4 regions of the Vallitalea guaymasensis genome follow, and region 3 is predicted to be linked to each of the others. Evidence: predicted binding sites of a transcription regulator. Region 3 holds the regulator's gene; each other region holds the start of a gene.
What was found. Region 3 encodes Rex, which represses fermentation and respiration genes when NADH is low (regulators of the CRP and FNR family bind a similar motif). Its sites were predicted from a motif close to ATTGTTAANTANTTAACAAT; they were not measured.

Region 1 (3,223 bases), 1.2 Mb from region 3:
GTGATTTGCTTATTGTAGTTGGAGCCAGATTCAGTGATAGGGTTATTGGAAAACCAGATAAATTCGCTAATAAAGCAAGAGTACTTCAAATAGATGTTGACCCTGCAGAGGTTAATAAGAATATATTGACTTATCATTCTGTGATAGGCGACATCAAAAAAGTACTACAACAGTTGAATGATAGGTTAGAGGAACAAAATCATACAGAGTGGTTAAGCGAAATAAAATACTTAAAAGAAAAATATCCTCTAAAATATCCTACAGATTGCGTTAGTGCTCAATACGCTATTGAAAAATTAGATGAGATTACAGAAGGTGAAGCCATAATTACTACTGAAGTAGGTCAACATCAAATGTGGGCTGGACAGTATTACAAATTCAAAGAGCCTAGAAAATTCTTGACATCAGGTGGTCTTGGAACTATGGGTTATGGATTTGGGGCATGTCTTGGTGCTAAGGTAGGTAATCCAGATAAAATAGTTGTCAATATAGCTGGTGATGGAAGTTTTAGAATGAACTTTAATGAATTATTAACAGCTGTAAGACATAACATCAAGATCATAGTACTAGTTATTAATAATGGAGTTCTAGGTATGGTTAGACAATGGCAAACGCTATTCTATGACGAAAGATATTCCTTCACAACTCTTAATCAAGATCTTGACTATGTAAAATTAGCTGAGTCAATGGGAGCTGTCGGTTTTAATATAACTAGTAAAGACCAAGTGGAAGATGTTTTCAAAAAAGCTATCGAAGAAACTAAGCCAGTAATCATAAATTGTGTTATTGACAAAGATGATAAAGTATTCCCAATGGTAGCTCCAGGAAAACCAATTGAAGATGTAATTGTTGAATAATAATTCAAATAGGGAGCATTTTTTATGAAAGTATATGATGAGAATATTTTAAAAGATGGTCAAAAACTTGTTATACGTAATGCACAAGAAAATGACGGACAAGGTTTAATTGATTTATTACAGACAGTTGATAGTGAAACAAGATTCTTGGCACGTGAGCCTGGTGAATTTAATTTTACATTAGAACAAGAAAGAGAATTTATTAAAAGTACTATGAATGCTGATAATAACCAATTGTTAGTTGGTGAAATAGACGATATAATCGTAGCCAATTGCTCAGTTGGAATAGTTTCAAATAATAAAAGATATCTTCATAGAGCAGCTATGGGTATATCTGTTAGAAAGAAATATTGGAACAAGGGTATTGGGAAAATACTAATGAATGAATGTATTAAGTGGTGTAAAGAAAAAGGTGTTGAACAATTGGAACTAGAAGTTGTTACACAAAATACCAGAGCTATTTCAATGTACGAAAATCTAGGTTTTGAGAAATACGGAACTAAGAAAAATGCATTGAAATATAATGATGGAACTTATGCCGATGAATACTATATGATTTTATTTATAGAATAGTATTTTGAAGGACAAAAATGATTAAACTTTTCTAATATGGACAGTATGTTGCTGTTTGGCTTAGAAAAGTTTTTCGTTTTTGTTATAAGCTGATAAATATTTAACAAATAGAGAAAAATGTGGTATATTTATAAGGTGTAAAAAGTAAATATACATTTTTGTATCACATAAGGAACTAACTTTTGTTCTTGACTAGTTAGGGTTTTTATAATATATTATATTTAGTGCATTAACATATTAAACTATATAAGATGTTAGGCTCAAGCAAGTTTATCATTTTTTTAACAAACAATAATATAATTATTAATCATAATTACTTAATTATACATTAAATAGTTTGAATATTTTGTTTGAAGACAGACAATGGTGTTTGTCTTGCAAAGACAAAGTGTAAATAGTTAAATATGTTACATATAAAATTTCGATTTGGAGTGATAAAGAATGAACAGAGTTTATAATTTTTCAGCAGGACCATCTATGTTACCTATAGAAGTACTAGAAAAAGCTTCTAAAGAAATGACTAACTACAATAATACTGGTATGTCTGTTATGGAGATGAGCCATAGATCAGCAGCTTACCAAGATATTATTGATACAGCAGAAAAGACACTTAGAGAAATAATGAATATTCCTGATAATTATAAGGTATTATTCTTACAAGGTGGAGCTTCCACTCAATTTGCTATGATTCCTCTTAACTTATTAACTGGTTCCAAAAAAGCAGATTATGTTAATACAGGAGCATGGTCAAAAAAAGCTATAGCAGAAGCTAAGAAATATGGTGAAGTTAACGTAGTTGCTTCATCAGAAGACAAAACTTTTACATATATCCCAGAATTAGATAAAGAAACTTTTACAAAAGATGCAGATTATTTCCACATAACATCAAATAATACTATCTACGGAACTAAGTTCAATGAATTACCAGATGTAGGGGACGTGCCTATCGTAGCTGATATGTCATCCAATATATTATCTGAAGAAGTGGATGTTAACAAATATGGCGTAATCTATGCTGGTGCACAAAAAAACATGGGACCAGCTGGTGTAACAGTTGTTATCATTAGAGAAGATTTAATAGGTGACCCTCAGGATATAACACCTACAATGCTTAAGTATAAAACACATTCTGATAAGGGTTCAATGTTCAATACACCTCCTACTTATAGTATTTATGTAGCTGGTATGGTTTTTGAATGGATAAAAGAATTAGGTGGAATTGGTGCTATTCAAAAAAGAAACGAAGAAAAAGCAAAATTGATCTATGATTATCTTGATTCTAGCAAATTGTTCAAAGGAACAGTAGCCCAAAAAGACCGTTCGTTAATGAATATTCCTTTTGTATTGCCTACTGATGAACTTAATGCTGAATTTATCAAAGAAGCTGCAGACAGAGGTATGGTTAACCTTAAGGGACATAGAACTGTTGGTGGTATGAGAGCTAGTATCTACAATGCAATGCCTTTAGAAGGTGTTAAGAAATTAGTTGATTTCATGAAAGAGTTTGAAGAAAACAATAAGTAGACATGTTTTTATAGAAATAATACATAGGAAGGACGGATAATAATGTATAAGATTAAGACACTTAATAATATTGCTGAGGAAGGTCTTAACTTATTTAATGATAAGTTTAAAATAGTTGATGATGCTGACGCAAATGGTATATTACTAAGAAGTTATAAGATGCATGATATGGAATTGCCTAATAGTCTAGAAGCTATAGGTCGTGCAGGTGCAGGGGTTAACAATATTCCTATTGATAGATGTTCAGAAAAAGGGATTGTGGTCTTTAA
Region 2 (3,223 bases), 1.5 Mb from region 3:
ATATTTGTGTAGCATTATTTTAGAAATCATGTATAATAATAAGAGTAAGAAAACCCCATAAAAACCTATAAACCCCCAAAAATTTATTTTTTTAAATACCTTCTCCTTAAAGAAGACAGCGATCGGTAGCTGTCTTCTTTTTACTATCTATCTTTATCAACATACTAAATATTATTTCAATCCATATTAAACTAATTATCTAATTAATCCATAAAATTAATGATATAAATAATGACATAAATAATGATATAAATAACGATACATACAACGATATAAATAACGATATAAATAACGATACATATAACGATATAAATAACGAGTGTAGGTAGTATAGGGGAATATGTAGCAGTGAGCCATGGACGGCGAACTCAGCCCTTAATCTGACAGCCCTACTGGACTGTCAGAAATAATAATGGACTCGATGTCCATTATTATTTATTGGAAACATGGACGTTTAACGGGCTGACGAAATATTCCCCTATACTACCTACACGACCGTTAGGCACTCTATCACTTCATTAACTTAATAATATTTATAATTTCTTCTGTTCTTTTCTATATAAAACCCCAATAAAAAACGCTATAACCAAAGATATAAACGGAATTACCGACATCAAAAATCTAAACGCACCTGCTGGATTAGGACCTGGATTATCCCCATTAACATATCCATACAACACTCCAATCAATGCAAAAGCCACACTTTGAAAAACTCCACTGATTCTAATAATAAACCCATAAACACTAAGATAGATAGCCTCTCTCCTTGAACCTGTTTTTTCAGCATCCTTATCAATAATCTCACTAGTAATTACCTCACCACTAATTAAAACACTGCAATAGCCTATGCCCAACAGCATTCCCGAAATAATCCCTGTAGTAAAATTATACGAAAAACCTAAAGGAATGACTGTTATCCCGATAACCGCTACACCTATCAACCATGTCTTGGAAGCACCTACTTTTTTAACAAGCTTAGTCCATATAAGCACAGCTGGAATAGCTACAACGAATATAGAAGCCATCATCAGAGAGGTCTTATCAGAATCTAATCCTAGAGAATACTTAGCATAAAACGGTAAAGCCGCTATAAGCAGACCAAAAACAAATTGTATGAAAGTATAAGCAATAGAATAGATCCAGAATAATTTATTGCTAAGAGTTTCTTTGAATGCCTTGACAAAAGGTATTTTCGGAGTATCAATCAGAGACTTATCCTCATGACTCCCAAGTATAGAGTACAACAATATCACAGTACCAATAATGCCATATACAACAGCCATCATAGTAAACCCAAGATTTTTATATAATATTGGAGTTACAGCCATACCAATGATTGTACCAATGATTCCAAAGATCTGTTTCAATCCGCTGGCTTTTGCTCTTAATGAGTTTTTTCTGAATAATTCAGGGAAAAGCGCACCATAATTTCCCCATAAAATAGTTGCAAAAGTTTCATACAGAAAAATAATTATAGTAAAATACCAAAAAAGTCTATTTCCCTCCATAAAACTTGAAGGTGTAGAGAAAACCAAGATAAAAAATATTATGTAGAAAGGTAATGCTCCAATGAGCCAGGGTTTTCTTCTGCCCCATTTGGTACGAGTATTATCTGATAAATAACCAAATAAAATATTATCTACTGCATCCCACACTGAAAATATACCTCGTCCAATTGCTGCAAGACCCACTGCCAAGTTAAGGGTATCCACATAATAGTACATGAGAAATACAGTGAAAGCCTGACTAGGTATTTGCAAACCGAGCATACCTAATGAATACCTTAATGTTGATACTTTTCTTTTGTTGTCCTGTGATTCATTCAAATTAAAATCATCTCCTTTAATAAGTAATTGATTGTGAATATTATAACTAAATGCTTTACAGACTCAATTATACATCAATAAATATAACAATATCAATGATATAATTAAAACGCATAAACTTTCTGTTGATTCATTTTTTTGAGTATGATAAGATAATATTTAGGTGGTTTTATAGTTAAAGGAGGAGTTATATTTGGTAGCGAGTACAATATTTAAGATACCTAGCATAGAAGATGCTGGTAGAATTTTGTTTGTACAGCCTCATCCAGATGATAATGATATTGGTGCAGGGGGTACTATTGCAAAATTATCTAATAATGGTTGTGAAATATATTATTTAACTGTAACAAATGGAAGTATGGGAACAGTAGACCCATTGATGAAAAGGGATAAATTGGCTTATATAAGAAAAGAAGAACAAGAAAAGGCAGCAGATATTCTAGGGGTAAAACAAGTGATTTCTCTAGGTATTGATGAATTGACTAATATCTCAGTTACAGATATGGCAGGTAAAATAGTTAGTGTCATAAGAGAAATCAAACCAGAGATTGTTATAACAGTTGATCCATGGTTGATGTATGAAGGTCATCCAGATCATATAAAAGTAGGAAAAGCAACAGTTGAAGCCTGTTTATTTGCATTATTCCCTCATTATCCAAGTAATGAGGAAGGTATTACTTATGAGAGTTACAGTGTACAAGGTATAGGTTTTTACCATACCACATATCCTAATACCATTATAGATATTGGTGGATATTTTGAAACAAAAATCAAAAGTATAGCTACTCACATAAGCCAGTTCAATAAAGATGATCTGCAGATGATGAAAGATTATCTTAAGTTGAAAAGTAAACAAATCGGTGAATCCAATGGTTATAAGTTAGCTGAGGGGTTCAAGATCTTTACTCCGAAACATATGCATTGTTTTGTAGATGCAGTCAAGATATGATTGAAATTCAATATTAGTTCAAATACATAGCATAGTAATTATAATTTATCGTTTATATACTATGCTATCATTCTAACAAGATTTAATTATATATCAGTTTGTAAACACCACTACTTTACGAGATATGAGGGAGGTTCTTATGGAAAAATCAAGACAGGTATTACAAGATATAGTCAGAAATATAGAAAAAGTCATTGTGGGAAAAAACGAAGTTATTAAATTGATGGTAATTTCATTAGCATGTGATTCTCATGTATTGATAGAAGATGTTCCAGGAGTAGGAAAAACTACATTGGTATCAGCATTAGCTAAATCCATCAATGGTTCTTTCAATAGAATTCAATTTACTCCTGATGTTATGCCTTCAGATATAACAGGTTTTTCTATGTACAATCAAAAGAGTAATGAATTTGAATTCCATAAAGGCGTTGTCATGGGAAATATCCTT
Region 3 (3,223 bases):
GTTTAAGGGTTTAAAATTAGAGGTTTTTGGTAAATATATAAATATCTATTGTGATAGTTCTTTGCCTAACGAGAAGTAACATATTTTGTTCATACATAAGAATAAATTTCTTTGGGACAACATATATATGATAAAAGAACTTTTCTAAAGGGGATGATGACTTGAGTCGTAATGCAGGTTATATGAAAAAATTGAGAAAAGCTCGTGTGGAGAGAAAACAATGTATAAGGTGTGGTAAACCTCTATCACAAGAATCACTTATTAGAGGTGTCAAGCAATGTGAAAAATGCCTTGATTATCAACGTAAAAGAAAATTGGGACAAATAAGTTCTAAGGTCAATACTACTTATTTTTACAATAGACAATACAAAAAAGATGAGATAAAGAGAAAAGAACTAGGAAATTATATGGTTGAGAATAAAATAACTATCAAGGATCTGGCGAAAGAATCCAACTTATCTCAAAGAACCATACAAAGAATATTATACACTGATGCAAACTATACAAAAAAAACTAAAGATGCTATTAATAAATATTTGGGAAAAGAACTTTTATAGGTAATAATATTAAGTTGATAATAATATTGAGTTAAGTAAATTAAAGAATATATAATTGAACTTAACAATTAAAAAGGGTATAGAATTAATTTTTTATATCCATTTTATATGTTAGAAGTAAACATACAGGGTTTATGAAACCTAAATATGTATAAAATTTAGGATATTAAAATTTTTTATAAGTATAATTTTCTAGAAAAAGCTGTAAAATATCAGGGTTTTATGGTATAATTTATAAAATATAGATTGTATACAATAAACAATTGATTGTTTTTAACTATATTTACTAAATATAGGATTTGTGTTAATGATTTATACTGTGATAATACATAAACGATAAGGGTTTATCAGCATTTGATTATTTGACATAGATTTAACAACCATATATAATTATTTGTATAAAAGTTCCAAAATAGTATCAAGGATTGGGGATTGATTATATGATACAAAAGAAAATATCAACAGCGGTAATTAAAAGATTACCAAAATACTACAGATACTTAGGAGACTTATTGGAAAACGATGTTGTAAGGATTTCCTCTAAAGAATTGAGTAACAGAATGGGTGTAACAGCTTCTCAAATAAGACAAGATTTAAATAATTTTGGCGGTTTTGGTCAACAAGGTTACGGCTATAATGTTGAATATTTATATAACGCTATAGGCAAGATACTTGGTCTTGAAAATAAATATAATACAATTATTGTTGGAGCAGGAAACTTGGGTCAAGCACTTGCTAATTATACTAATTTTGATAAAAGAGGTTTTGAAGTTAAAGGATTATTTGATGTTAACCCGAGACTTATAGGTATAACTGTAAGAGGTATTGAGATTAAGGATTTAGATGAAATGGGAAGTTTCATAAAAGAAAATAGTATTGACTTGGCAATTCTAACATTACCTAAGCAAAAAGCACCAAAAGTTGCTAATGACTTAGTTAGTTATGGTATAAAAGGAATATGGAATTTTGCCCCTATAGACCTGAAATTATCCAATAAAAATGTTATAGTCGAAAATGTACATTTGTTGGATAGTCTAATGACTCTATCATATAATATCAAAGAGAGAATATAAATAAGCGTCTGTAATTTATGTTTTTAAGAATGAATAACTATTCTTAGAAGTATTAGGTACTCATATATATGGGTACCTTTTAATTATATTGTGCTATAGAATATAATAATTTGTTACGATATAATTAATATAGAAAATTTTTATTATATTACTAAGTAGGTATAAATTAAGTATATATAAATAATGAGGACGTGAAAGCATGTTTTTTTCAAAACAAAAGATAGAGAAACCAATTAATATAGAAAAAAAGGTACATATATTGACATTGGATAATAGATGGCATGAACTATTCAAAAATAATAAAAAACCAAAAAAAATAGTGGAACTTGAAAAAAGACTTAATAAGCTTCTTGGTGAACAAGGACAACTTACTAATGATTTGAAAGAATATACTTTGCTTAAAAAGAAAATGATGGTTGATATAATGGATAACATGAAAGAAGCCATTGAAGATGAAGATGATGAAGCCATTGGAGAAATGGAAAAAAGCAAGAAATATATCAATGACATAAAGGTCAAGATAGATAAGATGGAATCAAGAATGGAAAATATGCCAAAAGAAATTCAAACGACCAACAAAGAATTATTAGAATATACAATGCAAGATTGTTATATGAGAATGTTTGATACCAAGAATGAATTAGATGAATTAAATGAATGGATTGAAAAAGTTAGGGCAGAATTAAAAGAAAAAGCTGTGAGACAGACGGAAGCGAAAGAAGAATATGATAAGATGTATTCTTATATGCATGATCTGGTAGGATATGAAGTCATTGAATTATATGATAAAAAATATCTGGGAGGAAGTAAATGATAAAAGGAATAGGTAATGATATCATTGAAATCAGTAGAATAGAAAAGGTTATTCTAAATAAAAGATTCCTAGAAAAATATTTTACACCCAACGAAAATAAATTATTTGAAACTAAAAATTATAGAGGTGAAACAATAGCTGGTAATTTTGCTGTCAAAGAAGCAGTCTCCAAGGTTCTTGGAACAGGGTTTGTAAATTTTACTCCTATTGATGTTGAGGTTTTACGTGATGATAAAGGCAAGCCCTATGTAGTTTTATATAATGGTGCTAAGGATTTGGCGAGACAACTTGATATTTCTACGATACATGTATCAATATCACATTCCAGGGATAATGTGACAGCTATTGCAGTAGGGGAGTAATTAGTTAAAAGGAGAGATTCAGTTGAAGGTTGTCAAAAGTTATGAAATGAAGGAAATTGATAGGTATACTATTGAAGAGATAGGTATACCAGGTATTGTTTTGATGGAGAATGCAGCCATGTCTGTAGTGAGTGAAACTATACAGTTGCTGAAAGAGAGCAATAAAGTTGTTATTTGCTGCGGTACAGGTAATAATGGTGGGGACGGATTTGCAATAGGTAGAATACTTAGCTGTAATAACATAAAGGTCTCTATAATCATAATAGGTGATTCTGGCAAGATAAAAGGTGATGCTAAAATAAATTATGATATAGCTAGACAATTAAATATTGATATACATGAATTCAATGATGAAAGACAGATGGATGAGTTGAAAAATATAGTTAGTGATTGCGATGTAATCTATGATGCTATTTT
Region 4 (3,223 bases), 730 kb from region 3:
AAATATTAGCTTAATAATGGTCATGCTTTCCTTCATCGTTATTATATTTTACTATTTTTCCGATAAGACCAACTCCTTTTTACAAATACTCTACTATTAATATCTATTGCTATTTTGGCTTCATTATACGTGTTTTTTTTCTAATTTGCAAGTAAAAATTTCATCATATTTCATATCATTTATTTGTTCACTAATTTAGTTCATTAAATAACCATATCCATATTATAAAAGCACTTTAAAATATTCAAATATTAGAAAGTGCTTTATTATTGGTATTAATTTTTAGCAAGAGCTTTTACTACTTTGTACCCTTTCATATCCACATATAGTTCTCCAGCATATGGATTTCTCTTTGTTTTCACAATCTTATAAATCATGAACACAAGTACAGAAACATTGGCTACCAATGCAGCAAAACTCCATATGGTTAAAGCTGTAGTATTATATGTTGATGAAACCGCAAATCTACCTTTATCAATAAATGCAGGGAAAGTCTGTGCAAACATACACCATAATGCTAGTGTTTGAGCACGATGCTGTAACCACGCACCTTTTCCAATGGTAAAAGCACATACAGTAGGAGCTAATAGTAAAGCAAATCCACAATACCAAGCATGACCTGGCAAACAGTTGTATGTATAAGCGAAATTCCAGATATCATAAGCTACAATCCAGAACCACATCATATCCGGCCATAACATATCTTGACTTTTATCTTTCTTGGTTATTTTACGGATACATATTCCGAACCAGCCAGTTATGGTAATTATATTAATAATACCAGCTGCTCCATTCATATAATTCCATGCTCCCCCAACTACATACATTGCTTCATCAGCAAGAAAACCCCCATTAACGTAATTGGCACCAATTTCAATGTCTCGTGCTACTGCTTCACAAATATTGATTGCAAGTATAAGTGGTGGAAAGCAAAGAGCTATCCGATTATTGTACAGATGCCATTGTCTACCAGTCTTCTTACTCTTTCCATGTAGATGCCTGATACACCAAAAACCAATACAACCTGCAGTAGAAGAATATACCTTAACAAGATGAAACCAGTCTGTATATGTAGTATCTCTTAATACCGTAAACCAAAGAGCAGAAAGTACAATAGGCAAAATGACAAAGGCTGTAAACCCAGCTACTTTAGACCTCCTTGTTACCTCGTTCAAAGCAAATAATACAGCAAATACTAGTATCCAGACAAGCCAAACAGAAATTACGGACGCACCGCCTTCAAAATTAAATGTAAACATTTTAACGCTTCTCCTTATATCAATCTCTACGTTTAATTATTATTTAGTAAACGCAGGCTATAAAATGTCATGCGTCTCTTGGTTATACCATTATAGAACGTATGGCCTTTGTTAAAATTATAACATTGATATATTTTGTCGTCAATAATTATGGTTTTTGCAAGATATTTTCTCCATAAGTTACATATTTTGATATTATTTTTTGGTTATTATTTAATTATTTTTATGTGCATTATTTAAAGCATCTTTAACTCCCTCTATAATTCCCTTTGATGAGAAGGATGCTCCACTTACAGCATCAACTTCAGTACTTTGGCTTTCAATAATTTTATCTGGTATGACGCTATATGCTCTATTAAACCACTTTTTATCATCCTTCTGTTCTAAAACTTCCACTACTATAATCTGTTCACTCTTTACTGTTATTTGAACTACTATTGTACCTTTATAGCCCTCACCTTTACCTGTATAGACACCATCTGCTATACCTGCAGCATCTCCTAAGTTTTTAGTATCTTCTTCAGTAATAACTTTTGACTCATCTGAATTAGAAGGTACTGTTTGAGTTTCTATCTGTTTATTTGCTTCAGTCTCTTGAGATTTAGGTTCAATGAAAACACTATGCACAATAAAAGCTAAAATCAATATTGAGACTGTTGCAGTAAGAGTACCAATATATTTTTTCTTCTCATTTTTGGTCATAACCATTTTTCCATAACTTAGAGCACCTTCTACTGAACAATCTGTTATGCACTTGAAACAGTTGATACACTGAGGCGACCTCAAGTTCCCACATTTTGATACCTCTATATTCATAGGACATATATTATCACATTTCTTACAGTTTACACATATAGATTCATTCCTCTTGATTGTTAATGGTCTAAGGATACTAAACAAACCATACCTGGCACCTTGATAACAAAAGTAATTACAAAATGGTCTTTCATAGAATAAACTTACTATTAAAAAGAAGCTTATAACTGCAATTGCACCAATAGTAATCATATTAAGTGATAACAACCTTAAAAAGTTAGCCCTAGGGTCAAATGCCAGTATATTAAATATTGAATCCCATGCAATTATTAATACAAGTCCAAGAATTATGTATCTAATAGATACCAAAATCTTATGTATGAGCATGGGCATTTTTCTTTTTTTAATACCTAATAAACTCCCTATCCTACCGAATATCTCCTGTATAAATCCAAAAGGACAAATCCAACCACAGTAGAATACTCCTGAAAAAATAGTTAAACCTAAAAATACTAAGGTAGCCACTTCTGAGTTAATTAAGAATGAAGTAATTGACAAAACCAAACATAGAATTTGAATACTTAAGCGATATTTCTGAATTTTTTTCTTCATAATAATCTTCCTTCTTTGCAATTATAGTTCACAAAATTTCTTTAATGTAATTATATGCTTAATAACCATTTTAATCTACCACAAAATTATGTTAATATTATGTAAATTTACTTTTCCAATCATAAATAAAATTTATTTATACTAAAAGGCACCCAAATATTTAGGTGCCTTAATAAAAATTCTCATTAATTAGCCATGATACTAATGTTACTCGCTTTGTCCTCTAACAAAGTCAGATACAACAGTTGTAAGAGGTACTGGTTTCACCTTAAACAAACCGTCTTTATCTATTGTAATTAGAGTTCCACCTCTCTGTGTATATCTCTTTTTAATATTTTTATAAGCCAAAAAGTCAATTGACATCCCATATGTCATCATAACATCCTGATAAGTTAGTGAAAGTGTGTTAAGATGGTCATGTCCACAGAAAATCCCTTTGATTACACCGTTCTCTACTACTTTTTCAAAAAAACCATAGTTATTCTTTGATATACCAAAATAATCGTTGCTTTCACCTATACTACCAAAATTATACTCAACACTTTTATCTCCTAACTTCATCTTTTCATAAGCTTCTTTGAATTCAGGTAATGGCA

Region 1: the regulator Rex is predicted to act here: its motif matches at 1,700-1,719, upstream of serC (3-phosphoserine/phosphohydroxythreonine transaminase).
Region 2: the regulator Rex is predicted to act here: its motif matches at 1,857-1,876, upstream of HYG85_RS17875 (PIG-L deacetylase family protein).
Region 4: the regulator Rex is predicted to act here: its motif matches at 1,367-1,386, upstream of HYG85_RS03660 (DUF5692 family protein).

The regions. Positions count from the first base shown of each region.
Region 1 covers NZ_CP058561.1:4,541,048-4,544,270, forward strand. The annotation lists gene ilvB (biosynthetic-type acetolactate synthase large subunit) at 1-857, shown strand, start outside; gene HYG85_RS19445 (GNAT family N-acetyltransferase) at 882-1,430, shown strand; gene serC (3-phosphoserine/phosphohydroxythreonine transaminase) at 1,872-2,954, shown strand; gene HYG85_RS19455 (phosphoglycerate dehydrogenase) at 2,997-3,223, shown strand, end outside.
Region 2 covers NZ_CP058561.1:4,164,246-4,167,468, forward strand. The annotation lists gene HYG85_RS17870 (MFS transporter) at 534-1,826, opposite strand; gene HYG85_RS17875 (PIG-L deacetylase family protein) at 2,020-2,775, shown strand; gene HYG85_RS17880 (AAA family ATPase) at 2,915-3,223, shown strand, end outside.
Region 3 covers NZ_CP058561.1:85,077-88,299, reverse strand. The annotation lists gene HYG85_RS00425 (helix-turn-helix domain-containing protein) at 162-557, shown strand; gene HYG85_RS00420 (redox-sensing transcriptional repressor Rex) at 998-1,630, shown strand; gene HYG85_RS00415 (coiled-coil domain-containing protein) at 1,830-2,444, shown strand; gene acpS (holo-ACP synthase) at 2,441-2,806, shown strand; gene HYG85_RS00405 (NAD(P)H-hydrate dehydratase) at 2,829-3,223, shown strand, end outside.
Region 4 covers NZ_CP058561.1:817,955-821,177, forward strand. The annotation lists gene HYG85_RS03660 (DUF5692 family protein) at 276-1,259, opposite strand; gene HYG85_RS03665 (FMN-binding protein) at 1,473-2,627, opposite strand; gene HYG85_RS03670 (metallophosphoesterase) at 2,835-3,223, opposite strand, start outside.